Regions from separate parts of the Lysinibacillus sp. OL1 genome, predicted to be linked through region 3. Evidence: riboswitches for the same ligand, from Rfam matches in the RefSeq annotation. Region 3 holds a riboswitch; each other region holds the start of a gene.
What was found. Region 3 has a riboswitch for thiamine pyrophosphate ahead of EW028_RS05220 (ABC transporter substrate-binding protein). Riboswitches for the same ligand answer to the same signal wherever they lie in the genome.
Positions count from the first base shown of each region.

Region 1: another riboswitch for thiamine pyrophosphate. It lies ahead of thiM (hydroxyethylthiazole kinase); the one in region 3 lies ahead of EW028_RS05220 (ABC transporter substrate-binding protein).
Region 2: another riboswitch for thiamine pyrophosphate. It lies ahead of thiC (phosphomethylpyrimidine synthase ThiC); the one in region 3 lies ahead of EW028_RS05220 (ABC transporter substrate-binding protein).
Region 4: another riboswitch for thiamine pyrophosphate. It lies ahead of thiT (energy-coupled thiamine transporter ThiT); the one in region 3 lies ahead of EW028_RS05220 (ABC transporter substrate-binding protein).

Region 1 covers NZ_SJDS01000007.1:141,811-149,782, forward strand. The annotation lists gene thiD (bifunctional hydroxymethylpyrimidine kinase/phosphomethylpyrimidine kinase) at 1-683, opposite strand, end outside; gene thiM (hydroxyethylthiazole kinase) at 671-1,438, opposite strand; TPP riboswitch at 1,522-1,619, opposite strand; gene mbcS (acyl-CoA synthetase MbcS) at 1,810-3,393, shown strand; gene sppA (signal peptide peptidase SppA) at 3,581-4,594, shown strand; gene EW028_RS14115 (RDD family protein) at 4,606-5,232, shown strand; gene tpx (thiol peroxidase) at 5,357-5,860, shown strand; gene EW028_RS14125 (class I SAM-dependent methyltransferase) at 5,950-6,879, shown strand; gene EW028_RS14130 (universal stress protein) at 6,941-7,390, opposite strand; gene ald (alanine dehydrogenase) at 7,812-7,972, shown strand, end outside.
Region 2 covers NZ_SJDS01000014.1:102,978-110,949, forward strand. The annotation lists gene EW028_RS20730 (methyl-accepting chemotaxis protein) at 1-964, shown strand, start outside; gene EW028_RS20735 (AEC family transporter) at 1,075-2,004, shown strand; TPP riboswitch at 2,065-2,179, shown strand; gene thiC (phosphomethylpyrimidine synthase ThiC) at 2,319-4,097, shown strand; gene EW028_RS20745 (catalase) at 4,221-5,726, opposite strand; gene EW028_RS20750 (helix-turn-helix domain-containing protein) at 6,024-7,478, opposite strand; gene hutH (histidine ammonia-lyase) at 7,769-7,972, shown strand, end outside.
Region 3 covers NZ_SJDS01000002.1:168,044-176,015, forward strand. The annotation lists gene parE (DNA topoisomerase IV subunit B) at 1-188, shown strand, start outside; gene parC (DNA topoisomerase IV subunit A) at 185-2,623, shown strand; TPP riboswitch at 2,732-2,842, shown strand; gene EW028_RS05220 (ABC transporter substrate-binding protein) at 2,995-3,990, shown strand; gene EW028_RS05225 (thiamine-binding protein) at 3,992-4,282, shown strand; gene EW028_RS05230 (ABC transporter permease) at 4,282-5,055, shown strand; gene EW028_RS05235 (ABC transporter ATP-binding protein) at 5,030-5,779, shown strand; gene EW028_RS05240 (TatD family hydrolase) at 5,769-6,518, shown strand; gene EW028_RS25170 (hypothetical protein) at 6,545-6,721, opposite strand; gene EW028_RS05245 (solute symporter family protein) at 6,819-7,972, opposite strand, start outside.
Region 4 covers NZ_SJDS01000012.1:47,328-55,299, reverse strand. The annotation lists gene EW028_RS19135 (exonuclease SbcCD subunit D) at 128-1,285, shown strand; gene EW028_RS19130 (AAA family ATPase) at 1,282-4,362, shown strand; gene EW028_RS25920 (hypothetical protein) at 4,403-4,525, opposite strand; gene EW028_RS19125 (magnetosome magnetite crystal formation protein family) at 4,581-4,904, opposite strand; TPP riboswitch at 5,030-5,137, shown strand; gene thiT (energy-coupled thiamine transporter ThiT) at 5,272-5,832, shown strand; gene map (type I methionyl aminopeptidase) at 5,995-6,750, shown strand; gene EW028_RS19110 (hypothetical protein) at 6,779-7,492, opposite strand; gene EW028_RS19105 (polyphosphate kinase 2 family protein) at 7,692-7,972, shown strand, end outside.

The DNA.
Region 1 (7,972 bases), on a different contig from region 3:
TCCAGAGCAAATCCTTGTCCAAGAAAAGCAGTAAGTGCTGCGGAAAATGTACATCCAGTACCATGCGTATTTTTTGTTTGGATGCGAGGAGACTGCATCGAAAAAGAACGCCCATTTTTTAAAAATACGTAATCAATGGCATAAAGTGGATCTGCTAAATGACCACCTTTAATGATGACACATTGTACACCTAGCTGTAACAAGCTTTGAGCTACTTCTTTCATATCTTCAAAATGATGAATAGATCTCCCAGTAAGTGTCTCTGCCTCGGGTATATTGGGCGTAACAACCGTAGCAAGTGGTAATAAAGTTGAGCGTAAGGCATCGATAGCTTCTGGCTGTAATAGGCTTTCCCCACCTTTTGCAATCATCACTGGATCAACAATCAGTGGAATGTTTAGCTCCCTGATCTTGTGTGCAATTGCTGTGATAATTTCTGAGGAATAAAGCATTCCTGTTTTAATCGCAGCGATTGGAAAATCTTCTACTAAGGCTTCTAATTGTTTTTTTATAAAGGAAACGTCAATCGGGCAAACACCTGTTACACCCAAAGTATTTTGAGCAGTTAGAGCAGTAATAACAGAAGTACCAAACACTTCTAATTCCTGAAATGTTTTTAAATCAGCCTGTATACCCGCGCCACCACCACTATCTGAGCCAGCGATTGTTGTTACAATATGCATGAAGCTGCACCATCCTTTGATAAGCGATGTATAGCATTGAGTAAGGCTATTTGAAAATCACCAATGTCTGCAGTAAATGCGGATGCCAGTACACCTGCTTTTTTATAGTAAGTAAGTGTTTCTGTTAATTGTTGGTAAGGATTATGGCTTACACTATAGGCTGCGCCACAAATTGCGCTAAGTAAACAACCTGTACCCGTTACTTCCGTCATTTGTGGATGACCACCAGCAATCCATTGGCTATGCTTGCCATCAGTTATAAAATCGTGTTCTCCTGTGACAATAACAATGCATTGATAGCGTTGAGCCAATGATGTGGCTTCTAATTCCATAGCGATAGTGCCATGACCACTATCGACACCTTTTTGTTGCCAATTTACACCAGCTATTGCTGCTAGCTCGCCGAGATTACAGCGAATCACCGCAAATTGTATGTTTTCCAGTAAGTATCTTACGGTTTCCTTACGATAAGTTGTGGCTCCAACTCCGACAGGATCTAAAATAACAGGAATACCAAGTTTATTGGCTTTTTCGCCTGCTAATAACATGGCACTTTTTGTGCGATCATTAAGTGTTCCAATATTAATTAATAATGCTTGAGCAATGGCCACCATCTCCTCTACCTCTTGGCAGTCATCGGCCATTACTGGTGAAGCACCTATCGCCAATAAACCATTTGCTTGAAAATTTGCCACTACATAATTGGTAATACAATGGATAAGTGGTTGCTGTTGACGAATTGTTTGAAAAATCATTGTAGTCCTCCTTTAGGGATGGACGTAAGCATGCAAAAAAGGCTCTTTTTGTGTAAAAATGCACGAAAAGAGCCTTTCATCTGAAAACGATGTTTATTGCTCCCTACGTCAGTATTAACTAACAGGTTCAAAGGGTCAGGTTTTACCTTCTCAACTCTTACGAGTCCCCCTGCAATCTTGCTTTTAGTTGACCAAAATGTACCATACTTTTCAGTTGTATTCAATAGCAAGTTTTCCTATAGATAAAATGTGACCGATGCCATATAGGAGAGTATGATAGTTGTCATGACTTTACCGAAATTAAGCACAAACCATTGAAAATGCTGAAAAAAGAGTCTTATAATGTGTCATAACAAAAGGGGGCAATTGCCATGAAAAGACAAGATTTAGTTGCACCAGAATGGTATAACATAGTAGAGGAAATTGAAAAATATGCTCAGGATGCAACCAAAAATGCTTTAATTATTTATGAGGAAAACCAAGACATCCAATGTATTACATATGCACATTTATTGGAAAAAGCGAATCAAGCAGCACATGTATTCACTAAGCAAGGTTTAAAGAAAGGTGATGTCATTTTAGTGATGGTACCACGTTCAGTGGAAGCATATATAGTGTATATTGCTGCATTGAAAGCGGGTTTAACGATTATTCCAAGTTCTGAGATGTTAAGAACAAAGGATATTGAGTATCGAATTCATCATGCAAATGCTAAAGCAGTTATTGCATTCGAACCCTATATTGAACAGTTCGATAAAGTTGGAAATTTACAAGACATACTGCAATTTGTCATAGGGAATGCACATGAACCTTGGCAGAACATACTTGAAAAAATGAATAATCAACCTACAACCTACATAAATCCTATCCCAACAAAAAGTACAGACCATGCATTTTTAGCCTATACAAGCGGAACAACAGGAAATCCAAAAGCAGCAGTGCATACGCATAGTTGGGGCTATGCTCATTTACGAACAACAGCACCACATTGGTTGGGGGTACAAGAAAATGATATTGTTTGGGCGACTGCAGCACCAGGATGGCAAAAATGGATATGGAGTCCGTTTCTAGCTACTTTAGGTAGTGGTGCTACTGCATTTGTCTACAAAGGTAAATTTGAAGCAGCTTGTTATTTAGCATTGCTTGAGCGATTCAAAATCAATGTATTATGCTGTACACCAACTGAATATCGTTTTATGGCAGCGCTTGAAGATTTATATGAATATGATTTAAGTGCGATTCGCCAAGCTGTATCAGCTGGTGAGCCATTAAATAGTGAGGTCATTAGAGTATTCTTGGAAACATTCAAATTACAAGTGCGAGATGGCTATGGACAAACAGAAAATACATTATTGGTAGGCACAATGGTAGGAATGGACGCAAGAGTTGGGTCGATGGGAAAACCTACTCCTGGCAACACTGTTGAAATTATTAATGATTTGGGCAAACCCGTTGCAATCGGAGAAGTTGGTGATATTGCTGTTCATCGTGAAACACCAGCCCTCTTTAAAAAATATTTAAATGATCCTGAACGTACAAATTTACAATTTCGTGGGGATTGGTATATTACAGGAGATCGTGCCTATAAAGATGAAGATGGCTACTTTTGGTTTGACGGACGAGGAGACGATGTTATTATTTCCTCAGGCTATACAATTGGCCCTTTTGAAGTAGAGGATGCTTTAATGAAGCATCCAGCTGTAAAAGAGGCTGCTGTTATAGCGAGCCCTGATAAAGTAAGAGGAAATATTGTCAAGGCATTTATTGTTCTGCGCGATGGTGAAAAAGGTGATGGAGCGCTTATTCAAACACTCCAAAGTCATGTTAAATCATTGACTGCTCCTTATAAATATCCACGTGCTATTGAATTTGTAGAGGAACTACCAAAAACATCTTCTGGGAAAATTAGACGTGTCGAATTACGACAACAAGAAATTAAACACCTCCAATTCTAATTCATTTCCTAGGAAATAATGTCGAAAATCAAAGTTCATCAAAGGTATGGACTTTGATTTTTTTATTTTTTTTAGGTAAGGTAATATGAGGAAATACATAGCTTAAAGCTTTTTGTGTTTAATTATTGCAAAAAAATGAAACAAATTGGCAAGTCATACGTATTACGTGTTGAGGAGGCGGAAAGACATGAATGTAAAAAGGTGGGTTGCTTTAGTAGTGGCAGGTGTTCTCTTACTATTTTCGTTAGGAATTAATACCATTTTTGCGCTATTTAAAGCAGATTTCCTAGGTAATTTTGATAGCTTAATGGCAGGTAATAGCTTAGATGTATATGAAAATGTCATTGAAGGGGAAAATTTTGATAAGCGAATTGCTTATTTAAAGGTAGATGGAACGATTCAAGATATCGGCTCAAGTACATTGTGGCAACCAGTTGCCTATGATCATCAATTTTTCTTAGAACAATTGGATAATATTTTATATGATGAGTCCATACAGGGTGTTGTCTTAAGCGTTAATTCACCAGGTGGTGGTGTAAAGGAATCTGCAGATATCTATAAAAAGCTACTAAAAATCAAAGAAGAACGACAAATACCAATTTATGTATCGATGGATTCTATGGCAGCTTCAGGTGGTTATTATATTTCGGCACCAGCAGATAAAATATTTGCCCATCGTGATACAATAACAGGTTCTATTGGTGTCATCATGCAATCTATTAACTATCAAGAGCTGGCTGAAAAAGTAGGGGTCAAATTTGAGACGTTTAAATCAGGAGAGCATAAAGATATGCTAAGTCCAATGCGTGAAGTGACAGAAGAGGAACGTGCAATGATGCAAGATATGATTAATGAAACGTACGAAGAATTTGTAGATATTGTAGAGCAGGGACGTAATATGTCTGAAGCAGAAGTGAAGAAGGTTGCAGATGGTCGTATTCTTGGCGGTACAAAAGCGCTTGAAGCAGGGTTAATTGATGAAATTGGTGATGAAGAAGCGGCCATTGCAGCTCTTCGTGAGGATTATGGACTTGAAGATGCGGCTTTATTTGAGTATTCATACGATATGGGTGGCTGGCAATCATACGTAGGTATGAAAATTGGCTCCATGTTCGGTCCCTCTGCCGAGGAAAAAATGCTAATGAAAATCATGACGGACTATAGCGCACCGAAAATGATGTATCTATATGGGGAATACTAGGAGGGAGCACAATGACAAACAATGAAATTGTTATGCAAGGTTCACCCTCATTGGAAAATGGCTTCTATATAAACACTTCAGGAGAATCAGCAAATGAAAAAAACTATGCATTAAAAACTGCTGGTTTTTGGGTACGATTTTGGGCATTTTTATTAGATGGATTCATTATTTCTGCTGTAGGAGGAATACTCGTCAATCCTATCTTTTATTTAATGGATTGGTCCTTATCTGATTCTGTTTGGTATGCGCCGATTTCTATTATTACAGCAATTTTCTACTATAGTTATTTTGTGCTGATGACAAAGTTCTTTGGACAAACGCTAGGGAAAATGGTGTTTGGATTACGTGTCATTTCATTAAAGCACGATCAGTTAACTTGGTCAGATGTGTTATTCCGTGATTGGATTGGTCGTATCATCAATAATATTTTTATGCCACTGTATATTTTGGTAGTGATTTTGCCAGAAAATCAAGGCTTACATGATTATTTTGCCGATACAACAGTGGTGCACGAAAAAATCTTTATTGAAAAGGCTTTAACACCGACTACATTACCAAAACAAGAAGAACATGTAGAAATTACGGTGCAAGAAGAAAAAATAGACCTCGCCAAGCTAGAGGAAAAAAATGAACAATAAACATAAGACTGTCTCAAATTAGGAGACAGTCTTATCTATTTCTAAGTATGTAAGCTATCATAGTTGCAATTAATTCCCTTCATTTAGTAATATTATGTACATATGATGATTAGGAGGCGTTTAGATGGCACAAGTAACATTTAAAAATGGTCCAGTGACACTAGTAGGAAATGAAGTAAAGGTGGGCGATCAGGCTCCAGATTTTACGGTATTAGCGAATGACCTATCACCTGTAACATTAAATGATTCAGAAGGAAAAGTTCGTTTATTTAGTGTTGTACCATCATTAGATACTGGTGTATGTGATGCGCAAACACGTCGATTCAATGAGGAAGCAGCGAACTTAGGTGATAATGTAGTCATTTATACAGTATCTGTGGATCTTCCATTCGCTCAAAAGCGTTGGTGTGGTGCAGCAGGTATAGATGCAGTCCAAACTGTATCAGATCACCGCGACCTTTCATTTGGTGAGGCATATGGCGTATACATTCAAGAATTACGTCTTCTGACACGTGCAGTATTCGTTGTGGATGCAAACAATAAAGTAACATATGTTGAATATGTACCTGAAGCTACAGATCATCCAAACTATGAAGCGGCCATTGCAGCTGTCAAAGCACTAGCATAATAAGCTGCTTTTAGGCTAAGATAATACTAGACAAAGGGGCTGTGACAAGTGTTTGTCACGGCTCTTTTCTGCGTGAAAGGAAGTTAGATATGGAAAATATCGAAAAGTTATTTGGTTTGCTAAATGCGCATGCCGAAAAAATCGAAAAAGAACACAATATAACGTTACTAGAAGGATTATTAGATGGGTTAGAGGCATGGCTTGATGGCGAAGTTGATTTTTCTCAAAAAGATGCAACAAAAGAGGATATTCGTAAAGCTATTCAAATTGCTATTTTAAAAGGGATGCGCAAAGGCTCACAGCCGAATCATCAAATGACTCCTGATACGTTAGGGCTATTAGTGGGCTACTTTGTGGAGCAGATTTTTGCAGAGCGTCTTGAAAATGAAAAGATCTCGATCATGGACCCAGCAGTAGGCACGGGCAATTTATTACTGACGGTTATGAATTTATTAGATGGAAAAGTGGAAGCAACAGGTGTAGAGGTGGATGAGCTACTTATTCGCCTTGCTGCTGCAACTGCTGACTTAACAGAACAACCTATTTCTTTATACCGTCAAGATGCCTTAGAAGATTTATTGGTCAATCCGGTTGATGCCGTTGTTTGTGATTTACCTGTAGGTTATTATCCAAATGAAGAAGTGGCGCTCAATTATGAATTATGTCCAGCGGAGGGGATGAGTTATGCCCATCATTTATTCATCGAGCAATCAATGAATTATACAAAGGATGGCGGCTATTTATTTTTCCTTGCACCATCTCATCTGTTTGAGTCAGAGCAGTCTAAGCAATTACACAAATACATTCAAAAACATGCGTGGATTCAAGCGATTATTCAATTACCTGATTCTATGTTTGCGAATAAATCATTAGAGAAGAGCATTGTGATTTTACAAAAACAATCGAAGGAATTGAAAGCACCTAAAGAAGTACTATTAGCTAAAGTACCAAATATGCAGAATAAACAGGCACTTGCGCTATTCTTTGAAAAAGTGAAGATGTGGAAAGAGGGCAAGTAATTGCTCTTGAGTGCAAGTAAAAAGGTATCCTATATAAGGATACCTTTTTATGTATTACAAATTAGTTTTCAGGCGTACGGATAACTAGTACGTCACATTTAGCTGAACGTACAATTGCCTCAGATACAGAACCGATTAGGAAGCGTTCTACTGCATTTAGACCAGTTGCACCACAAATGATTAAATCTGCGTCTACGATGTTAGAAAGCTCTTTTGTTATGATATTTTTTGGAGAGCCATACTCGATGATAAGATTAACATTCGTTAAACCTTCATCTTCAGCTTGCTTTTTGTAACCATTTAATAGTTCTTCAGAAAATGCTTGAGCACGCTCTGCAATGGAACGGTCATATGCTTCGATAGCAGCAAATGAACGAGTATCGATTACATTTACTAGATTTAACACTGCACCTTCGTTTCGTTTTGCAACATCAATTGATTTACGAAACGCGTATTCAGCTTCTTTTGAACCGTCTACTGCAACAACAATGCTTTTATAATGATTAGCCATTTGAAAAACCTCCCTGATTTGTATATGTTGATTATACCAAATGATTTTCTAAAGGAAATACTTTCCGCAAGAAAAATTATGAAAATGTGAAGGCATTTCATGTAGAAATGTTCATTAATTATAAATATCTAATTCCCACTATTTGCAGTGTGTAAACGTTTTTTGATTGATTTCAACTACACATGAATCAGGTCCATTAACGGTTACTTAGACTCCTTTTTAGTTTTTAAATATAGTAATTTATAATGATATACAACGTTTGAATATTTGTTAATTTGGAAATCTTATAAATTTTATCTGTATTTGCATTAGTTAAAGCTTTTTTTGCAATTGTTTGGTAATATGGAAGTGCAAGGGGTGCATCAAGTTTAGTTACATAAATGATGCTTATTTCTTACGTTATGGAAGGGGATAGGAAACAATGAAGATTGGTATTCCAAAGGAAATTAAAAACAATGAAAACCGAGTAGCAATGACACCAGCAGGAGTTGTCACTTTAACACATGCAGGACATGAAGTGTACATTGAAACAGGAGCGGGGCTAGGTTCAAGCTTTACGGATGCTGATTACATTGCAGCAGG
Region 2 (7,972 bases), on a different contig from region 3:
GGCTTATAATAATATGTTAGATAAAACCAATAGTGCGATTCAAACTGTACTAAATTCCACGAGGTTATTGAACCAATCTTCTAATCAGGTAAATGAGGCATTTAATGAGGTAGTTGCTTCTAGTCAAGAGGTTTCTGTAGCTATCAACGAGATTGCACAAGGAGCCTCGAAGCAATCAGAGGATACAGAAGAAACAAATTATCGAATGATGGATTTATCAGATCAGATTGATGCGATTACGGCTCTATCTAATGAAATGGATGAGCTATCTCATAAAACAGGTGTAACAACAGAAAAAGGATTGCATGAGGTTGAAAGTTTAAGAGAGCGTAATATGGAGACAAATGAAATGAATGGGCGTATTCAGCAGCAAATGGAATCATTAGCTTTCAATATTGCCAATATTAATCAGATTATTGCTTCGATCCAAAGTATTACCGAGCAGACTAATCTGCTAGCTTTAAATGCAAGTATCGAGGCTGCACGTGCTGGTGAACATGGTAAAGGATTTGCTGTAGTTGCAGAGGAAGTTAGAAAGCTAGCAGAACAATCTAAGAATGAAACAGAAATTATTAAGAGTACAGTAGAAAGCATTCTTGAAAATTCTCAGCAGACGGTTGCTGTGATTGCATCTAATGCAGATTTAATGCAATCTCAAAATGAGTCCGTACAAAGCACGCAACTAGCATTTAAAGATAGCAGTGACTTGTCAGGTTCAATTGCAAATTCTATTAGTGAATTAATGAATAAACTATCTAGCATGTTAGAGCATAAAAATCAAGCAATCATGGCTATCCAAAGTATTTCGGCTATTTCAGAGCAAACAGCAGCCTCTGCGGAACAAGTAAGTGCTTCTGCAATGGATCAACAAGTAGAATTACAAAAAGTAGCTGAGTCTATTCAAAATATGAACGATATTTCAAACGAGCTACAAGAAGTTGTAAACCGATTTAAGCTTGCTTAAAAAGAAAGGCTGCCTTCAATATAGAGGCAGTCTTCTTTATGGTGAAAGCCAGAGAAATTGACCTAGAAGGAATTCAACACTACTATTCACACTGGAAGGGGGACATTGAAATGATGTATCTCGGAATGATTTTCTTTCAAATTGTTGTACCTATTTTAGTGTTACTTGTAATAGGCGCTATACTACAAAAGAAATTTCGCTTTAATTTAAAAGCATTGTCTCAGCTTATCACATATTGCTTTATGCCAGCAGCTGTTTTTATAAATTTATATGAAACACATGTGGAGTTATCTGTACTGGCAGAGGTCGGATTATTTATTGTACTTTTTATCGGTAGTCAAATGTTGCTCAGTCATTTTATGGCAAAAGGGTTAGGTTTACCTAGAACAGAGGCAGCTGTCTTTAAAAATAGTGTGGTGCTTATTAACTCGGGCAATTACGGTATTCCAGTGGCTCAAATGATATTTGCCACGCAACCTATTGGGGTAGCCATTCAGGTCATGCTCGTAATCTTTCAAAATATGACTACGTATACATATGGTTTATACAATTTAATTTCTTCTACAAAGTCAGGTATGACAATCATTAAGGATTTTTTTAAAATGCCTATTATTCATGCGCTGATTATAGGTGCAGCTATGAATTATTTTGATATTGGTATTCCACAGTTTATCAAAATACCAGTAGAACATGTGGCAGATGGATTTATTGCTGTGGCCTTAATTACATTAGGCGCGCAATTATCACAACTAGAGATGAAATCAATGTTTAATAAAACCGTCTTTATCAGCTGTTTTACGCGATTAATTATTGGACCTTCTGTTGCATTAGCCATTATTTATATATTGGGATTAGATGGAGTCGTCGCACAATCACTGTTTATAGCTAGTGCCTTTCCAACATCTCGTAATAGTTCTAGTCTAGCATTGGAATATGATGTAGAATCAGCAACAGCCGCGCAAGCTGTTTTATTTTCAACCATTGTAAGCTGTATAACTGTAACCATTGTGATCTATTTTGCGGAAATATTATTTACCTAGTAAGATAAAAAATAACTTCCATCTCTTAGTATTATCTGCTACACTAGCATCAAACTAAATAGTATTAACTAGGGGAGTCTGATGAGTCAGGCTGAGAGGGAAACGCTACGAAGTTTCTTGACCCTTTGGACCTGATCTGGCTCATACCAGCGTGGGAAAGTTAAGAAGCTATTGCAGAGTATGCAATCAATAGACCTTTACATTCGTGGCCGGATCCAAATAATTATTTTGGATTCGGCCTTTATTTTTTGGATTGTTGGGTGAGCTAGATTCGGTCCTTGTATCAAAATATATTTAAGGGAGAGAAGTAGCTCATGTCAGCAATAAGTGAAAAGAATATTACCATTATGTCTAGCTTTGAAGGAAGCAAAAAAGTATATGTGGAAGGATCACGCCCAGATATTCTAGTACCTATGCGAGAAATTGCATTAAGTCCGACAACAGGCAGCTTTGGAAATGAAGAAAATGCTCCTATTCGAGTATATGATACAAGTGGGCCCTATACAGATCCAGCCTACCAAGTAGATATTACGAAAGGTTTACCTGCCTTACGAAATGCATGGATTCAAGAGCGAGGGGATGTAGAAGCATATGAGGGACGCTCCATTAAACCTGAGGATAATGGCTTTCGTCATGTTGATGACCCGCGTATTCAAGAAAATGTCTTTCCTGAGTTGGCGAGAAAGCCTTTGCGTGCTAAAAAAGGTAAAAATGTGACACAGCTTCACTATGCACGAAAGGGAATTATAACCCCTGAAATGGAGTTTGTAGCGATTCGTGAAAATATGGATCCTGAATTTGTACGTTCAGAAATTGCAGCTGGGCGTGCTATAATGCCTTCTAATATTAATCACCCTGAGGCAGAGCCAATGATTATTGGGCGTAATTTTCATGTAAAGATCAATGCGAATATCGGGAATTCTGCTGTATCTTCTTCCATTGCAGAAGAAGTTGAGAAAATGACCTGGGCAACTCGATGGGGCGCAGATAATATTATGGATTTATCGACTGGTAAACATATTCATACAACGAGAGAATGGATTATTCGAAATGCTGCAGTGCCAGTGGGAACAGTGCCAATTTATCAGGCTTTAGAAAAGGTAAATGGTGTAGCAGAGGATTTAACGTGGGAGGTTTATCGTGATACTCTCATTGAACAAGCTGAGCAGGGTGTGGATTATTTCACTATTCATGCAGGTGTCCTTTTACGCTATGTACCGCTTACAGCAAATCGTGTAACAGGCATTGTATCACGAGGGGGCTCTATCATGGCTCAGTGGTGTTTATATCATCATCAAGAGAACTTCCTGTATACACACTTTGAGGAAATCTGTGAAATTATGAAAGCCTATGATGTTGCTTTTTCCTTAGGTGATGGTTTACGCCCAGGCTCAATTGCAGATGCCAATGATGAGGCACAATTTGCAGAGCTTGAAACACTAGGTGAGCTAACACAAATTGCTTGGCAGCATGATGTTCAGGTGATGGTTGAAGGACCAGGTCATGTACCAATGCATCTGATTAAAGAAAATATGGACAAGCAATTAGAGGTTTGTAAGGAAGCGCCCTTCTATACATTAGGACCACTCACAACAGATATTGCTCCAGGTTATGACCACATTACATCAGCCATTGGGGCAGCCATGATTGGCTGGTTTGGTACAGCGATGCTTTGTTATGTGACACCGAAAGAGCATCTTGGTTTACCGAATCGCGAGGACGTTCGTGTGGGCGTTATCACTTATAAAATTGCTGCACATGCTGCTGATTTAGCAAAAGGTCATCCAGGTGCACAACAACGAGACGATGCGCTGTCTAAAGCGCGCTTTGAGTTCCGTTGGCGTGATCAATTCAATCTGTCACTAGATCCCGAGCGTGCAGTGGAATATCATGATGAGACACTGCCAGCAGAGGGAGCAAAAACAGCACACTTTTGTTCTATGTGCGGGCCTAAATTCTGTAGCATGAGAATTTCACAGGATATTCGTAATTATGCGAAAGATAAGGATTTGAATACGACTGAAGCGATCCATCAAGGTATGAAAGAAAAGGCTGAGGAGTTTAAAAAAGCAGGCAGTCAAATTTATCAATAATGAAAGAAAAGGCTTATGTCAGAAAAATAGACATAGGCCTTTTCTTAATCAAAAAACTCCATGTGAATAGTGGATTCACATGGAGTAAAAGTTGGATTTGGATATCAATAATAACGTGGAATATTAAACGTTTGTTGGTTGTTTTACATATGGATTTGTAAGGTCCATACCTTCTAAGGAAAGACCCATCGCTTTAGCGACACCTTCACCATATGCTGGGTCAGCTAGATAGCAGTGAAGGATGTGACGGCGTTTGATGAATTCTTCAACAGAAGCCATATCGTTCGCGGTATTTTCAAATAAGCGTTGCTGCTCTTCCGAAGTCAATAGACGGAATAGTTTACCTGGTTGTTCAAAGTAATTATTATCGTCTTCACGGAAATCATGAATACCTGCATGACCATCAATGCGTAATTCAGGCTCTTTATGGTCTAAATTATGCTCCCATTCGCCATAGCTATTTGGTTCATAGCTTAGTGTCGAACCAAGATTGCCATCAAAGCGCATTGCTCCATCGCGGTGGAAAGTACGGAATGGACATTTTGGTGCGTTGACAGGAAGCATGTAGTGGTTTACACCAAGACGATAGCGTTGTGCATCCGCATATGCAAAGATACGACCTTGTAACATTTTATCTGGTGAGAAGCTGATGCCAGGTATAATGTTAGATGGTGCAAATGCAGCTTGTTCAACTTCTGCAAAGTAGTTGTCTGGATTTTTGTTTAACTCGAATTCACCTACAGGAATTAATGGGAAGTCTTTTTTATACCATACCTTTGTTAAATCAAATGGGTTGTATGGTAGCTCACGAGCTTGCTCCTCTGTCATTACCTGAATGTACATTTTCCATTTAGGGAAATCGCCTTTTTCAATTGCTTCATATAAATCACGTTGTGAAGATTCGCGGTCTTGACCAATAATCTCATTAGCCTCGGCACCAGTTAAATTCTTAATGCCTTGCTCTGTACGGAAGTGGAATTTAACCCAAACACGTTCATTATTAGCATTGATAAAGCTATACGTATGAGAACCAAATCCGTGCATATTACGGTAACCAGCTGGAATACCACGGTCAGACATAACAATTGTCACTTGGTGAAGTGCTTCAGGTAATGAAGTCCAGAAATCCCAGTTAGAGTTGGCATTTTTCATATTTGTACGTGGGTCACGTTTTACCACATGGTTTAAATCTGTAAAGTGTAAAGGATCGCGGAAGAAGAATACAGGTGTATTGTTCCCTACTAAATCCCAGTTTCCATCTTCTGTATAAAATTTAAGGGCGAAGCCACGAATATCTCGCTCTGCATCTGCTGCACCGCGCTCACCGGCTACTGTAGAGAAACGTGCGAACATTTCAGTTTTCTTGCCGATCTCTGAGAAGATTTTCGCTTTAGTATATTGTGAAATATCATGCGTTACAGTAAAAGTACCAAATGCACCTGAGCCCTTTGCGTGCATACGACGTTCCGGAATTACTTCACGATTGAAATTTGCTAGTTTTTCAACTAACCATACATCCTGAAGTAAAAGAGGGCCACGTGGACCTGCTGACATAGAGTCATGGTTACTTACTACTGGAGCGCCACCTGCTGTTGTAAAACGACGGCTACGATCATTTGCGTTTGTCATATTAGTTTACCTCCTGAAAAAAATGTGAGTCAAACTCTTCGTCTATAACTATAACAAATATAAAATAGAATTGCTAGTACATTATAATAATTATCGTTAAAGAATTTTTATATTTAAGTATAAACTATAAATATATGCGCTAGACATAGGGTTTATACATAGTTTTTAACTTAAAATTATTTTATTTAATCTCAATTTTATAGATAATTCTCACGTTAAGATTAGGATAATGGCATCATGATAAGAGTCTTTATTGAAAATAAAATCAACTAATTGAAAACTATTTTAATCAATCTTTTATTTTTTTCTATATCGGTTAGGTGTAATACCAATTTGTTGCTTAAATAATTTTATAAAATAATTTGGATCATCAAAACCGTTTAAATGAGCAATTTCACTAATAGCAAAATCTGTTTCTAGCAGCATTTTTGTGGCATGATGAATTCTTACTTGCTGTAAATAGCGCTTAAATGGCAAGCCTTGTTTTCTTGAGAAAATCGTACTTAAATAATTGGGGCTTATTCCAAGCTTATGAGCAACAAAGGGAAGAGACAGTGCACTATCTTTAAATTGTTGATCAATTATTTCTATAGCTAGTTCAACATAATCAGCTCGTTTCTCTATTCGGGCTACCCTTGCTAACTCAATTAATGTCTGCGTGAAAGAAATAATCTCATTGAGTATCGTGTAAAATATAGGATGCTCAATGATTAAGTGAAATAGCTGACGGTAGTTTTGTTCGATAACCGCTTTTTCATGTAATTTATATTTCAGCATAAAGCGTCTAATTTGTGCTAAGACACTCGTCAGATGAATGCGTAAATCATCTTGCTCATAATATATGCCTTCATTAGAAAGCCGATATAAAAATGTTTTAACGGCCTCTAGGTTTCCATCTTCCAAACTACTTATTAGTAATTGTTGCTCTTCAGGTGTCAGTAAGGGATCAAAGGGCTGAGTTTCATATTGTTTGCTCGCATAAAAAATATGGCCAAAGCCCTCATAAAAACTTTGATGTAGTGCACGCTTTGTTAATGTATACATATTTTTAATGGTTGTAGGTGTTCCATCATATATGCCGATATTTAAAGAACTATTACTAATCAAACGCCATTCCTTCATAAGTGTACGTACATCTTTTTCCACAATCCTTATATCATTTGTTTGAAAAAGACATACGATTCTATTAGATAGAGGGTAGGTTTTCATATGAAAGTGAATCGGTGTTTGTTGAAGCCAATTGTAAAGCTTATTGAAGGTTTCAGTATGCTCGGGTTCAATCATTGTGAAATGTATCGTGGTCTCAATTGAACTAGATTTATTATCTAAAAATAATTGATTATAAAAGGAATCGTTTGTAGCCTCTTGAGCATCTTCTGTAATCTGGGGTGTGCGAAGAGAAATGGTTGTGAGTTTTTTCTTTAATAGCTCTAAATCAATAGGCTTCACAAAAAGATGAGCCACTTGTAAATCAATTGCCTTCAAAGCATTTTTAAATAATGGCTCTGTTGTCATTGCTAAAATGGCACCAGAAAGCTTCTGTAAATCGCGATAAAGACCTGCTAAGCGATTATTAGGAAATAAATCGATATTTAACAGTATGGCGTCTGGTTCAAATTGTCGAATAATTTGAGGCACTTCTGAAATACTTGTACACATTTCAATAACAACATCTCCAGGGAAGTATGTATGTAAAAACCACTTTATTCCTGCTAGGTCAGTAGGATCGCGATCAATTAATAACAGCTTCATACCATCAACCTTTCTTAAAAAAATACAGTTTCATATAAAAGTACGATTATATTAATAAAAATAACATAGGAATCTGAAAAAAGTCTTGTTTTCTCTATTAAAATTCTCTATATTCTGAAAAAGGTAGTTAGTACAATGTAAATAGAGTAATTGATCATCAGCAACAATCAACTTTGGATATAAAAACGCTTAGAAAGTTTGATACTGATGTTTTCGTATTACGAAAATATGAATGAAGATAATTTATTTACATAGCCATATAGGGAATAGGGGGATGTCATGTGAAGTCAATCATCGAGCTTGATGGCAATACATTAACAAGACAACAAATAGAGGAAATCGTGAAGGGGCAAGCAACAGTTGCACTTGCTACGGAGAGCTTAGAACGTATTCGTTTAAGTAGAGAGCGTATCGAAAAGCGTTTAGCTGAAGGCCAAACAATTTATGGTGTGAATACAGGGTTTGGTAAGCTCAGCCATATAAAAATTGAAGAA
Region 3 (7,972 bases):
AAACACGGACATTAATTCGTGTCACAATCGAGGATGGTGCACGAGCGGAGAGACGTGTCACGACGTTAATGGGTGATAAGGTGGAACCACGTCGTAAATGGATCGAAGCCAATGTAGACTTCGGTATGGAGGATGATTCTAACATTTTAGAGAATGAATTCATCCAACAAGAGGAGGACCAAGCATGAGTAGTACAGAAAAGTTTCAAGATTTACCGTTAGAAGAAGTAATGGGTGACCGTTTTGGTCGCTATAGTAAATATATTATTCAAGACCGCGCGTTGCCTGATGCACGTGACGGTCTTAAACCAGTACAGCGCCGTATTTTATATGCGATGTTTACGGAAGGCAACACACATGATAAGCCGTTCCGTAAATCCGCAAAAACAGTGGGTAATGTAATTGGTAACTATCATCCGCACGGCGATAGCTCTGTGTATGAAGCGATGGTACGGATGAGTCAGGACTGGAAGGCACGTCATATGCTCATTGAGATGCACGGGAACAATGGCTCGGTAGATGGCGATCCACCAGCTGCAATGCGGTATACAGAGGCGAGACTATCAGCTATTGCCGCTGAAATGCTACGAGATATTGGCAAGAAAACGGTCGAATTTGTGCCAAACTTTGATGATCAGGATATGGAGCCAACTGTATTACCAGCACGTTTTCCTAACCTTTTAGTCAATGGCTCTACAGGAATTTCTGCTGGGTATGCGACAGATATTCCGCCACATGCCTTAGATGAAGTACTGGATGCTGTGTTGATGCGCTTAGACAAGCCTAATGTTACTGTAGATGAATTGATGACGGTGATTAAAGGACCTGATTTCCCAACGGGTGGAATCATTCAAGGTGTTGATGGCATTAAAAAGGCGTATGAAACAGGTCGGGGTAAAATCATCGTCCGTGCACAAGCAGTTGTTGAACCAATCAAGGGTGGTAAAGAGCAAATTGTTATCACTGAGTTACCATATGATGTAAATAAAGCGAATCTTGTGAAAAAAATTGATGAGCAACGGGTAGATAAACGACTAGAAGGCATTGCGGAAATTCGTGATGAATCAGACCGTACAGGGTTACGTGTCGTAATTGAGCTGAAAAAGGATGTACCAGGACAAGGAATTTTACAGTACTTGTTTAAAACAACGGATTTACAGGTAGCTTATAATTTTAATATGATTGCCATTCATAATCGTCGTCCAACGATGATGACATTGCCTTTATTGCTAGATGCCTATATTGCCCACCAAAAAGAAGTGGTAACAAACCGTTCCATTTATGATTTGCAAAAGGCAAAGGATCGTTCTCATATTGTAGATGGATTAATTAAAGCCCTTTCCATTTTAGATGAAGTCATTGCGACGATTCGTTCTTCAAATGATAAGAAGGATGCGAAGCTTAATTTACAAGCAAAGTTTGATTTTACAGAGGTACAGGCAGAGGCCATTGTAAGCCTGCAATTATATCGTTTAACGAATACGGATATTACAGAGCTTCGTCATGAACAGGACGAGTTAAATAAGCTAATTGCGAAGCTAGAGGGGATTCTACAAAGTGAAGCAAAGCTAGTGCGTGTTATTAAACAAGAGTTACTAGATATTAAGAAGCGCTTTACAGAGCCTCGTCGCTCGAAGATTGAGCAAGAAATTGAAGAAATTAAAATTACATTGGATGTCCTTGTGCCAAGTGAAGAGGTTGTCGTAACAGTAACGAAGGATGGTTATATTAAACGTACATCCACACGTTCCCATGCCGCTTCAAACGGGCAAGATTTTGCCATGAAGGATTCAGATTATTTATTGTATGAAGCAAACTTAAATACACAGCACCATCTATTGCTGTTCACAAATCGAGGCAATTATATTTATCAGCCTGTTCATGAGCTGCCTGATATACGCTGGAAGGATCTCGGCCAGCATATTTCAAGTATTGTGCCAACAGGGGAAGATGAATCCATTATTGCGGTTTATGGCTTCGAAACCTTTGACCAGCCAAATACGTATGTCTTCACAGCCACAAAAGATGGCCAAATTAAGCGCTCACCACTCGCAGACTATGCGGTAACACGTTATTCAAAGCCAATTAAAACGATGAACGTCAAGGCTGGTGATGCGATGATCTATGCATCATTTGTAACAGATGACGTGGAGCTGATGCTCACAACGGATACAGCCTATGCGATTCGTTTCCCTATGGAGGAGTTACCAGTTACAGGTGTGAAAACAGGCGGTGTGAAAGGGATCACACTAAAAGATGGAGAAGCCTTAGTTGGAGTCAATGTGTTACAGCCTGATGTTACCAACTATGTAGTGATTGTGACACAGCGTGGGGCCGTGAAGAAAATGAATGTTGCTGAAGTTGAAGTAGCAAGTCGTGCAAAACGTGGACTAAAAGTATTAACAGAGTTAAAAGCAAACCCTCACCGAATTGTGGCAGTTGTTCAAGCAACAGACGAGGAGCAGGTTGTGATTGAAACTGAAAAAGGTGTTCAAGAGATGATTGACGTACAAGCATTGTCTCGTGCGGATCGACATTCCAATGGTTCATTTAAAGTGGATATTGCAACAGATGGAGCAATTTCTCATGTTGTAACAGCCAAAAAAGAACAGAAACCAAGCTAAAAGCATGCCCAGCCTCTTAGGAGCGCTGGGCTTTAAGCTCTATTCAAAAATAGCACCTTGTCATTTAAGTGAAACTATGGGTATAATAATCATCGAAAAGTTCATAGCGAAAGAATGTAGGGGGGCTAGTAATTGCTAGCTGAGATTGTGTCCGGTAGACGCTGACCCTTTGAACCTGATTTGGCTCGTACCAGCGTAGGGAACATCTAATCAAAAAGCAAAGTTTTGAAGATTGATTGCAATACGTCTGGGAGGAATCCTAGGCGTTTTTTATGTTTTCAAGCAACAGCTTGCCAACATTGTATACGCTTTCTTCTGGTGACAACATTCATGCATGAACACTTTCATATTACAAACTGGGAGGCTTTCGCATGAAAAAATGGTTTTTTATTTTATTGGCAGCACTATTGACATTAGTAGGCTGTAGTGACAAGGATGACAAGCAGGCTGCTGACAAGCTGAAAAAGGTGTCTGTGGTACTGGATTGGACGCCGAATACAAATCATACAGGACTATATGCTGCAAAAAAACTCGGTTATTTTGAGGAACAGGGCTTAGATGTTGATATTATTATGCCTGGCGAGGCGGGCGCAGATCAGCTTGTTGCTTCTGGAAAGGCGGATTTTGGCGTGAGCTATCAGGAAGGCATAACACAGGCACGAGTACAGGGTGTGCCGCTGGTCTCCATCGCAGCAATTATACAGCATAATACATCTGGCTTTGCTTCTATTGCTTCGAAGGGCATTACATCGCCAAAGGATTTTGAAGGTAAAACCTATGGTGGTTGGGGCGCGCCATTAGAGCAAGCCGTTTTACAATCACTCATGCAAAAAGAAAAGGCAGATATTAATAAGCTAGATATCGTCAATGCAGGGGATTTAGATTTCTTCACAATGATGGAAAAAGATATAGATTTTGCTTGGATTTATTATGCATGGACTGGTATTGAGGCTGAGCTGCGTGGGGAAAAGATTAATATGCTATATCTTACAGACTATAGTGATCAATTGGATTATTATACGCCGGTTTTAGCTACAAATGAAAAAATGATACAGGACAACCCCGATGTAGTCAAAGCCTTTGTGGCAGCTGCATCGAAGGGCTATGAATACGCAATTAAAAACCCAAGTGAAGCGGCTGATATTTTAATCGAAGCGGCTCCTGATTTAGATAAAGCGTTAGTGCATAAAAGTCAGGAATGGCTGGCTGATAAATATCAGGATGATGCCAAGCAATGGGGAGAGCAAAAGCTTTCTGTGTGGGAAAATTATGCGAAATGGATGTCAAGCAATCAAGTACTAGAGGGCGAATTTGATGCGAAAAAAGCCTTTACTAATGATTTCTTACCTAAAAAGGAGGCCAAATAAGATGGCAAATTCATTAATCAGTGTACAAATCATTCCGAAGACAGAGAAATATGAAGATGTTATACCATATGTCGATGCAGCAATTGCGGTGATCGATGCTTCTGGGGTGAAATATGAGGTACATCCATTGGAAACAACGCTGGAGGGTGAGCTTTCAACATTGCTCCAAATCATTGAAAAAATGAATGAGAAAATGATTGAACTTGGTGCCATTAATGTCATTACACAAGTGAAAATTTTATATCAGCCAACAGGTATTACGATGGATACATTAACGGAGAAATATCAGTAATGAAACGTGCATTACAGAAGGGAAGGACGATAATTTTTATCGCCTTCCTCTTGTTCATATGGGAACTAATCGTGCGGTTTGCTGAAGTTCCTCATTGGTTAGTACCCACACCAAGTAGTATTTTGTCAGAAGCCATCCAGTCGTATCAAACCTTTCTACCACATGCATTCGCTACAGTACAATTAGCTCTACTAGGTTTGGCCATTGGCATCGCTTGTGGGCTAACGGTGGCAATAGTGTTGCATCGATTTACATTTATTCGAGAACTGTTTTATCCAATTCTTATTATGTCGCAGAATGTTCCTATTCTAGTCTTGGCACCGCTCCTTATTATTTGGTTTGGCTTTGGCTTATTACCGAAGCTTATCATTATCTGTCTTGTGTGCTTTTTCCCGATTGTCATTGCAGCGATGGATGGATTTAGACAAACAGCTCCAGAATTAAAGCATTATTTTGCCATGGTTGGTGCTACAAGGGCACAAACCTTTTGGAAGCTGGAATGGCCTTATGCCTATCCTGCTATTTTTTCAGGCATTAAAATTGCGGCTACATATAGTGTGATGGGGGCTGTGATTGCGGAGTGGCTTGGTGCAAAAAAGGGTATTGGTGTTTACATGACCCTAGCCCAATCCTCCTTCCGTACGGATCGCGTATTTGTGGCAATTTTTGCGATTGTTCTCTTGAGCTTACTATTGTTTAGTGGTATTCGTTTACTTGAAAAATTCATGGTGAAGGGAAGAGGCTATCATGCTCAGCATTCAAAACATCGCTAAATCCTTCGATGCGCTCAAAGTCCTTGATCAACTTTCTTTTGACGTCAAGGATGGAGAGTTTGTGGCCATCGTGGGTCCTTCAGGCAGTGGTAAAAGTACACTTTTTCAATTAATTGGTGGTGTTTCGCCAATTGATCAAGGAGCCATTTTATTGAATGGAGAGGATATCCAACAAAAAAAAGGAACGATTGGCTATATGCCACAGCAGCCATGTCTATTACCCTGGCGTACAATAGTAGAAAATGTCACGCTTGTAGAGGAATTACAACATAAATCAAATGTTGAACGTGCCAAGGAATGGTTAGAAAAGGTTGGTCTTGCCTCTTTTATCCATGCCTACCCGAACGAACTGTCTGGAGGCATGCAGCAGCGTGTGTCCTTTATTCGAGCAATGGTCAGTGATAAGCCGATTTTATGCTTAGACGAACCATTTTCTGCGTTGGATGAATTTACTCGACTGGAAATGCAAGCATGGCTTTTATCTATCTGGGAGGAGTACCGCAAATCCATTCTATTTGTTACACATAGTATTGAGGAAGCTCTCTTTTTAGCAGATCGCATACTTGTACTATCCAAACGTCCTGCTACCGTTAAAAAGGAAATCATCGTGCCGTTTGAAAGACCTCGGAAAGAGGAAATTCGACATTCTGCAGCATTCACAGCATTAAAGCAACAATTGTTTATGTATTTACAGGAGGAAAAGGGTGATATGTATGTTGATTGATGCGCATATTCATTTGGATCAGTACACCGATGAGGAAATTTCTTCCTTATTAGAAGAAGTGAAAGCTGTAATCGCGGTTAGTATGCAACTTTCCTCTTGTGAAAGAACGTTGCGTTTATCGAATAGCTATCAGCAAGTAAAGGCTGCTTTTGGCTTTCATCCTGAACAGCCTTTACTAAGTCCAAATGATGAGACAGCTTTATTTGATTGGATTCGCTCGCATCAGGATGATATGGTTGCTATTGGTGAGGTGGGTCTACCTTATTATTTAAAACAAGAGCAAGCGATTGATGAACGTCCCTATGTGGCGCTATTAGAGCGTTTTGTTGTATTGGCGAAGGAGCTGGACAAGCCAATTGTGTTACACGCAGTATATGAGGACGCCCATATTGTGTGTGATTTGCTGGAAAAGCATCAGCTTCACGAAGCCCATTTTCATTGGTTTAAAGGGGATGAAGCTATTGTGAAGCGCATGATAGAGCGAGGTTATTTTATTTCTATTACGCCAGATTGCTTGTACGAAGAGGAAATTCAACAGCTAATTCATGCTTATCCCATTGAACTAATGATGGTAGAAACGGATGGTCCTTGGCCGTTTGAGGGACCGTTTACGAAGAAGCGTACATCTCCCTGGATGATGCACTCAACGATTGAGGTGATTGCCTCCATCAAAGGGCTATCAACACAGGAAGTGGCCAAAATTATTACGCAAAACACGAAAACATTTTATCGGCTTTAATAAGAAAAAGCAGTATAGGGTACGAGTTATTCGTCCTTATACTGCTTTTTATATTTCGTATAATCATGCTCTAATTTTTCGTTTTTTGTTTTCGTTAGACGTTCATGTGTACTAAAAGAGATAGATTGTCGATTTTTTTCAACATCTTTACCAACTGTGCGTTTAATGTGCATCCGCTTCTTTTTAGCTTTAGATTGTGACATGAGCATCGCCTCCAATTCATTTTTAATTCTATAGTAGCGAATAGGGAAGAAAAAGTAAAACCTCGTAAGCAAGATACTTACGAGGCTGTCGAGTGTATTAGTGAGATACGTCCTGTACAGAAATACCTGTGTTTGCTTTAACGTCAACTTCACGATACTTCGCATCATCTGTTTCTTTAGAAAGTAATGTGCCGATGAAACCACCAAGGAAACCAAGTGGTACAGAGATTAAGGCTGGGTTCGTTAACATAATTAAAGGATCACCAACGAAAATTGCCTTACCTTCAACTGGATTCCAAACGTTTGGAGACATAGCAACTAATACTAACGCAGAGATTAAACCTGTTAACATCGCAGTAACAGCACCCGCTGTATTAAAGCGTTTCCAATAAATTGTGTAGATGATAACTGGAAGGTTAGCAGATCCTGCGATACAGAATGCTAAAGATACTAAAAATGCAACGTTTAGTGTTTGTGCACCAAGTGCTAATAGGATAGAAATAACAGCGATTGTAATCGAACCGATACGAGCTGCAAGAACTTGCTCTTTTTCTGTAATTTTACCCTTTTTGATAATTTGTCCATAAATATCATGAGATAGGGCAGATGCACCAGAAAGTACAAGACCTGCTACTACCGCTAAAATTGTTGCGAATGCTACTGCACAAACGAATGAGAATAGAATGTCGCCACCAAGTGCTTCTGCAAGAAGTGGGGCAGCCATGTTACCAGCAGCGTTTGCTGCGATAATATCTTCTTTCCCAACGAATGCTGCTGCACCGAAGCCTAAGAAAATTGTTAGAACGTAGAAGATACCTACGATCCAAGTAGCCCAAATAACAGATGAACGAGCTGTTTTTGCGTCTTTTACTGTGAAGAAACGCATTAAGATATGTGGAAGACCCGCAGTACCTAATACTAACGCAATTAACATAGAGATTGTATCAAGTCCATTTGTATATTTAAGACCTGGGTTTAAATAAGCAGCTCCACTGTCAGTAACCGTTGTCATTTCTTTAAACATTGTAGAGATACTGAAGCCGAACTCTTTTAATACTAAGAACGAAATAATAACTGTACCCAACATTAAAAGACAAGCTTTAATAATTTGTACCCAAGATGTTGCTGTCATACCACCGAATAGTACGTAAGTTGTCATCATGAATCCTACGATTAATACGGCGATCCAATAGTCGATTCCTAAAAGTAATTGAATAAGTGCTCCTGCACCAACTAGTTGTGCAATCATGT
Region 4 (7,972 bases), on a different contig from region 3:
AGGCATCTTACCTATTAAGATGCTTTTTTCTATGAAAACCAATTTTGGCTAGAACTACTAAACCTTTAGTGTGCACTAGATGGGGAATAGTCATGCTAAAATATAGAGAAGACTAGGAGGTACTAGAATGAAAATATTTCATACAGCAGATTGGCATTTAGGAAAGCTTGTTCAAGGTGTCTATATGACAGAAGATCAACATTATATTCTTCAACAATTTATACAAGCGATAGATGAGGAAAAACCAGATGTAATTATCATCGCAGGTGATTTATATGACCGTTCGATGCCTCCTATTGAGGCAGTTAATTTACTAAATGATGTATTAGCGAAAATAGTATTAGAAAAGAAGATTCCTGTTCTAGCAGTGGCGGGAAATCATGATAGTGCAGGTCGTTTAAATTTTGGTAGTCGTTTAATGAGTGATAGTGGTTTATATATAAAGGGCCAATTTACAAAAAATCATGCACCTATTGTTTTGAATGATCAACATGGAGAAGTACATTTTCATTTAGTGCCCTATGCAGAGCCAGCAGCTATTCGCAACATCTTTGAAGATGAGTCAATCCGTTCTCATCAAGACGCCATGCGAAAAATTATTGAGCATATCACAGAAGACATGGACACAAGTAAGCGTCATGTTTTTGTTGGACATGCCTTTGTGACGAAGTATGGTGAGGAGGAAGCAAATACTAGTGATTCCGAGCGACCCCTTTCCATTGGAGGCTCAGATTGTGTGAATGCAGCTTTATTCAAACCTTTTCACTATACGGCGCTTGGGCACTTACATAAGGCACATTTTGTTTTAAACGAAACCATACGCTATTCAGGCTCTATCTTAAAATACTCGTTATCTGAGCATTTACATGAGAAAGGTTTTTTAATCATTGAATTAGACGAGCAAGGTAACACCACAGTAAGTAAAAGAAAGCTTGTGCCAAGAAGAGATCTACGAGTAATAGAAGGTCAATTAGAGGAGTTATTAACCCTCACACCAAGTGAGGATTATGTCTTTGTTAGATTGACGGATAAAATATCTGTGACTTCACCAATGGAACGCATTCGTAGTGTATTTCCGCACGCTATGCATGTGGAGCGGAAGGTACTAAGACAAGATATGCCACGTGAACTACAAGTAGTAGAAGCTGAAAAACTAGAAGATATTGATTTATTCCGTTCATTCTTCACCAATATTATTGGCATTCAGCCTGATGAAGATACGGAACGCCTATTCACAGAGATGTTACAGGAGTTATTAGATGAGGAGCGAGAGACTGTAAAATGAAGCCTTTAAAGTTAACAATTACAGCGTTTGGTCCCTATAAAGACACGGAAGTAATTGATTTTCAAGAGCTAGGGGAGCATCGATTGTTTGCCATTTCTGGAAAAACTGGTGCTGGTAAAACAACCATTTTCGATGCTATTTGCTATGCTCTTTACGGATCAGGTAGTGGGGAGGACCGGCAGGATACAGCTTTACTAAGAAGCGGCTTTGCACATGATGAAGTTTATACAGCTGTAGAACTCGTCTTTGAAATGCATGGAAAAGTCTATCAAATAGTACGACAGCCAGGTCATATTAAAGAAAAAAATAAAACGGTTACTGGAAAGAAAATAGAGCTAGCAGAAGTAAAAGAGGGAAAGCTGGATTATAGCATTGTAGAGAAACAGCAAACGCTTGAAGTCGATAAGAAATTGCAGGAAATTATAGGTCTCACAAAAGATCAATTTAGCCAGATTGTCATGCTACCTCAAGGTGAATTTAGAAAACTATTAACCTCTGATTCAACAAATAAAGAAGTAATTTTACGGAAAATCTTTAAAACTGATCGTTTCGGTGTCATGGCAAAAAAGCTTGATGCCAAGCGTAAAGAAGCAGAAAGTGATCTTGAACGTGCCAAACAATTAAAAGAACATTTACTTGGTCAAATTGTGGGCGCCTTACCACAACGTTCTTCCGCTTTATTCACATTGATTGCGGATAATACCGAAAATTTACATCAACTGACAGAGGCACTTGATGAGGAGCTTAGCTACTATAAGAAATGTGGAGAAGATGAACAGTCATACTATGAAGAAGCGTATAGCCTTCATCAAAAAGAGCAGGAATATTATCGCTTAGCAAAAACGCTAAATGAGCAATTTGATGAACAAGCTAATCGACAGCAACGGCTGCAAATGCTTTTACAACAGCAGGATGTATACCAAGCAAAGGAGAAGGAGATTGCTTTGGCAGAACAAGCAGAGCGACTTGTGCTCCTCGAACAACAATGCAAGGATTTACGTGCTGAACTGAATGTAAAAGAACTAGCTTTTCAACAAGCAAAAGTTACGCAACAGCAGTCACAAGAAAAGTTGCAAGAAGCACAAGAAAAATATGAGATAGAGCAGGCTAAAGAATCTGAACGACAGCAAATCTTACAGCAGGAAATGCAGATGCTAGCGCTTTTACCGAAATTTGAAGCCTATGAAAACAATATACAACAGCTGCAAATAGCGGAGCAATATGCTGAAAATGCAAAACGAGCAGTAAATGATAACATCAAACTTTTGGAAAATGAACAAAAGCAATTACAGCATTTTTCTCAATCAGTAGAAGGCTATGAAAAACAGGTTGAACCCTATGAAAGCTATTTAGAACAATTACCGAAACTACGGGAACAGGTTGCTTTAATCAAGCAAGCAGAGAAATATAAACATGTCGTAGAGTTAGCTAAGCAGGATGTAGTTGCTTCAGAAAGTCTCTATCAAGAAAGTAAAGAGGCTCTTCAACTTTTGCAGCAACGATGGCTGACGAGTCAAGCTAGTATTTTAGCAGAACAGCTGAAGGAAGGAGAACCCTGTCCTGTTTGTGGTAGTATGACACATCAGAAAGCACACAATGAGCAACTGGAAATTATTGAGCTTGCTCAAGTGGAAGCATTAAGAGCGAAGGCATCATCAGACGAGCGTAAGTATTTAGAGAAAGAGGCATTTTTAGCATCAGCGCAGCAGCTTCTTCAAGATACATGGCAACAACTTGAGGCGCAGCATATTAAACAAGAAGACCAACCACAGATCATCGCTACTTTACATGAAGTGGAACAAGAGATTGCAGCATTAAAAATTATTCAACATCAATTAGCTGATGTGCGATTAAAAATAAAGCATCAGCATGATCGAATAGAGCAGCTACGAAATAAGCATATGAAGCTAGAGCAATATTTAGCAGAGAAGATAAAAGAATGGACAAAATTACAAGCGGTTGTAGACGAACAACTTAAGCAGATGCCCCCTAATTTACCAACTTTACAGCAATTAAAGCAACAACTTAATGAAGTTAGTAAACAGAAAGAAGGGCTTCAAAAAAGTTGGCAAGTGAGTCAAGAAAATTTGCATGTAGCAAAGGAAGCAGCTAGCAATGCAACACTAACAGTAGAAATTGCCAAACAGTCCTTTGAGGAATTACAGCTTAAAATGAATGAAAAGCTTCAGCAATTTTCAGCAGATATGCAAGAAATAGGTTTCGAAAGCTATGAGGCTTATGCAACTGCTAAACGGAGTGCCATACAATTGGATGCACTTCGAAAAGCATGTAGCGACTATGCTTTACAAGTACACACGTTGCAAATTCAGATTACCGAAGGGGCTACATACCTTCAAGGAAAAGAGAAGCAAGATTTAGAGGCGATGGAAGCAAGAGTAGAACAGCATCGAGTTTCCTATGAGGAAGCATTTAAACGTTTACAACAGATCAATGGCTTTATACAAGCATGCCAAGGCTTTAGTGAAAAGGTGGAAGAAATAGCGAAAGAGCTTCATTTACTTGAACAAGAAGCAGGGCGAGTAAAGGAGCTCTATGGATTATTAAATGGACAAAACTCGAAAAAGCTATCCTTTGAGCGTTATATACAAATTAACTACTTAGATCAAATTACAGAAGCTGCCAATATACGTCTGTATCATTTATCAAACGGTCAATTTGAGCTTAGACGTTCAGATAGATTAGAAAAGCATGCGAAGCAAAGTGGCCTTGGTCTTGATGTTTATGATGCTTATACAGATCAATTACGAGATGTCAAAACTTTATCAGGTGGCGAAAAATTTAATGCTTCGTTGAGCCTTGCATTGGGGATGGCAGATGTGATTCAAAGCTACCAAGGTAATATTCATATTGAAACGATGTTTATTGATGAGGGCTTTGGCTCGCTCGATGAGGAATCACTAAATAAAGCAATCGATACATTAATTGATTTGCAGGATTCGGGTCGTATGATTGGCGTTATTTCGCATGTACCTGAATTGAAATCTGCAATGCCAGCAGTTTTACATGTAGAAAAAACATTGAATGGCCATAGTCAAACCCATTTTGAAGTGAAATAAAACGAAGGCGTATTTCCTCTAAAAGGAATACGCCTTCATTTTATTTTTTTCGAGTGGTGGTTGTAGGCGTTGTGCCCTTTTTTGCAGCCATTACTTTTTTTACGATAGGAATAACAATAGGTGCTAACTTAACGGCGGTTTTTACAACGTTTGATACTTTCATCCCAAAACAGCTCCTTTTACAATTACTACTACCTGTTTCACTTAAAAATAAAACATTAACGGATAACACGAACAGCCTGAATTATATTCCAAATCACAATACCTAGTGAGACGAGAGCATAGATGGCGAATGAAGCAAACCAAATAATCATCACCGTCTTGTTATTGGAGGTTGGATCTAAACTAAATGTAGAAAAAACAAAGACAATAAAGAATAGAATGCCAAAAACAAAAGGTATTAAATGAGAGACAAGTGCACGAATCGAATGGCTTTTTACATCACTGTCTTTTGTTACAAAATATACAATTAATGGAACGATAAAAGGGGCGAAGAAAATACTAAGATAACTAAAGGCAGCTAAAATTTTTTGATTCTCCATAGTTGTACCTCCTTTTTAAATATTTACGCATGAAAAACAGCAAAGTTTCAAAAAAATGATGTATGGAAGGTTGTAATCCTTTAATCCTTTGCGTACAATGAGAGTGTTCAAATAAATTCAGATGTAACGACCACAAGGGGAGCTGATGATGTCAGCTGAGACTGGGCACGTAATGCCTTGACTCTTCGAACCTGTAAGTTAACGCTTGCGTAGGGATGTGGATAGAAACCGACACTTGTACGATGTGAGGCTCTGTCCTGACATCGTTTTTTCGTCCTTAAAGGAAAAAAGGTGTCAGAAAGAGACATATCAGCGCTTTTCTATTCCTGCTCTTGTATCCTACATCGGAACAAAGGAGAGAATATGTATGGACAAAAAAAGACTATTAATGCTTGTGGAGATTGCGATTTTTGCAGCGATTGGTCTCGTACTGGATCAGGTTTCCTTTAAAGTATGGGCACAAGGCGGCTCAGTTAGTCTTGTTATGGTACCAATTATGTTAATAGCATTTCGCTGGGGCTTAGTAGCTGGGCTAACAACTGGATTACTCGTAGGTGTAATGCAAACCATGTTTGGTGCTACGATTGTGCACTGGCTACAAGGATTACTAGATTATGGCGTTGCTTTTACTGTTGTAGGATTAGCGGCGGTTGTACGTGGACCAGTATTAGACGCTGCTAAACATATGAACAAAACAAAAATGGCACTTTATATAATCATAGGTACCGTTTTCGCAGGCTTCTTACGATACACAGCACATACAATTGCTGGTGCTGTATTTTTTGCCGAATATGCGGGTGACCAAAATGCATGGATCTATTCCATCATCTACAATGGTACATATATGCTACCAGCAACCATTTTAACGGCTGTCGTTGGTGTTCTTTTATTCACAGCCGCTCCACAATTAATGCAAAGAAAATTTTAATGCTAGTCCCTTCACATGAGTGGAGGGACTTTTTTGTCGTGAATAACTCTTTTAGCACTTTGCAAAGTAGGAAAGCATACAATATTTAAAGCGTTTATCGTTATACGCATAAAAAGTTATGTTATATTAAAGAATAGATATTAGATGAAAGGGACGTTATACATGATTGTAAAAACGCAAGAAGAGATTGAAGCTTTTAAAAAAATAGGACGCATTTGTGCTGAAATTCGCGAAGCAATGAAAGCTGCAACAAAACCAGGTGTTACAACACTTGAGCTTGATGAAATTGCTGGTCGCATGTTTGCAGAGGCAGGCGCGATTTCAGGACCAAAGGGAGAATATGATTTTCCAGGGTATACATGTATTAGTGTCAATGAAGAAGTAGCACACGGTATTCCAGGAAAGCGTGTTATTCAAGAAGGAGATATCGTAAATATTGATGTTTCTGGCTCTTTAAATGGCTATTTTGCTGACACAGGTATTTCATTTGTTGTGGGTGATGGCTATGAGGACAAAGAAAAGCTTTGCCGTGTTGCTAAAAGTGCCTTTGATCGAGCAATGACAAAGGTAAAGGCTGGATCTAAATTAAATCAAATTGGTAAAGCTGTTGAACGCGAGGCAAATGCTAATGGGTTAACTGTTATTATGAATTTAACAGGTCATGGCTTAGGTCAATCTTTACATGATGAACCAAACCATATTTTAAATTATTACGATGCATGGGATGCTACTATTATGAAAGAAGGTATGGTCCTTGCGGTTGAGCCATTTATCTCAGCAAAGGCAGAGCATATCGTAGAAGCAGGTGATGGTTGGACATTCGTGACACCTGATAAATCACTTGTAGCTCAAATCGAACATTCAGTCATTGTAACAAAAGATAAACCAATTATCTTAACGTCATTAGACGAAGAATAAGATGTAATGAAAAATCCTGCTAACCAAATTATTTTTGGTTAGCAGGATTTTTTTTAATAAATAAAATGCCAACAAAGAGAACACCACATAAAAATAAAGCGGCTGTAGTGACAAGTAGCTCATCAAAACCATTATGTATGGCGATTCCAATATAAGCCCAAATAAAAACACTTGGATACATAACATCAAAGTGATGGAAACGGATATGTAGCGCAATGGCTCCACCTAAAGTAAGTAAAATCACTGCCCAAAGAGGTGTGCTAAGACCAAAGCCGTTCCAACCATAAGCCGTTAACGTAAAGCTTGTATTTGTGATAAAAATAAATGTCATCCATGCTAAATAAACAGAGAAAGGAATACGACCAAACAAGGATTTGTCCTGAAGAGGGTACGTATTATACAACATAAATAAATACAAGACTAAGAGTAATGTAATGCCAAGAGAAACAATAAATAACTCATGGTGCCAGACATATATCGTCAATGCTTGTAATATATTTATGCAGCTAAAAAGCGCAGACTGTTTCAAAGTTGTCTTTTTCATGTTCATAACTAACCAATAACCGAGTAAAAAATAAATGATAATCCAAATTACATGACTTACACTAACTGGTGCAAATACAACAGAAAAACGATTAGCGATTTCTAGCGAAGATTGACCGTTGATGTTCACGAAAAAGGATGAAAAGGTTAGGATGATTGAGACAAGATAAGAGATTGTCATCATGATAAACCGAGGCATGTTTTCCTCTCCCTTCGTGTTAGATTGTATAGGGAAAAGACAAATAAGTATAGTACTGTCACTTTTTTTATTATAACGGAAATTTCCAACAATGTATCGTGTTGTTTTACTATTAATACCTACAATTTACCATGTCTGATAGGCATCCACATATTTCTTTAGTACAATAAGAATAGTCAAATAAAAGGAGTGAAGTTTCATGACCCAAAATTTAAAAAATCTAGATCTAACTGTTGAACTAGACAAAAAGATGTATAAAAAGAAATTAAAAGTACTCCAATATGAAATGTTGAACGCACAACAATTTTTATTAAAAAACAAGATTGGCTTGATCTTGGTTTTCGAAGGAATGGATGCGGCTGGTAAAGGTGGCGCTATTAAACGATTAATCGAACGTGTCGATCCCCGCGGTTATGTTGTACATCCTATTTCTGCCCCTCAAGCTCATGAATTACGCTACAATTATTTACAACGATTTTG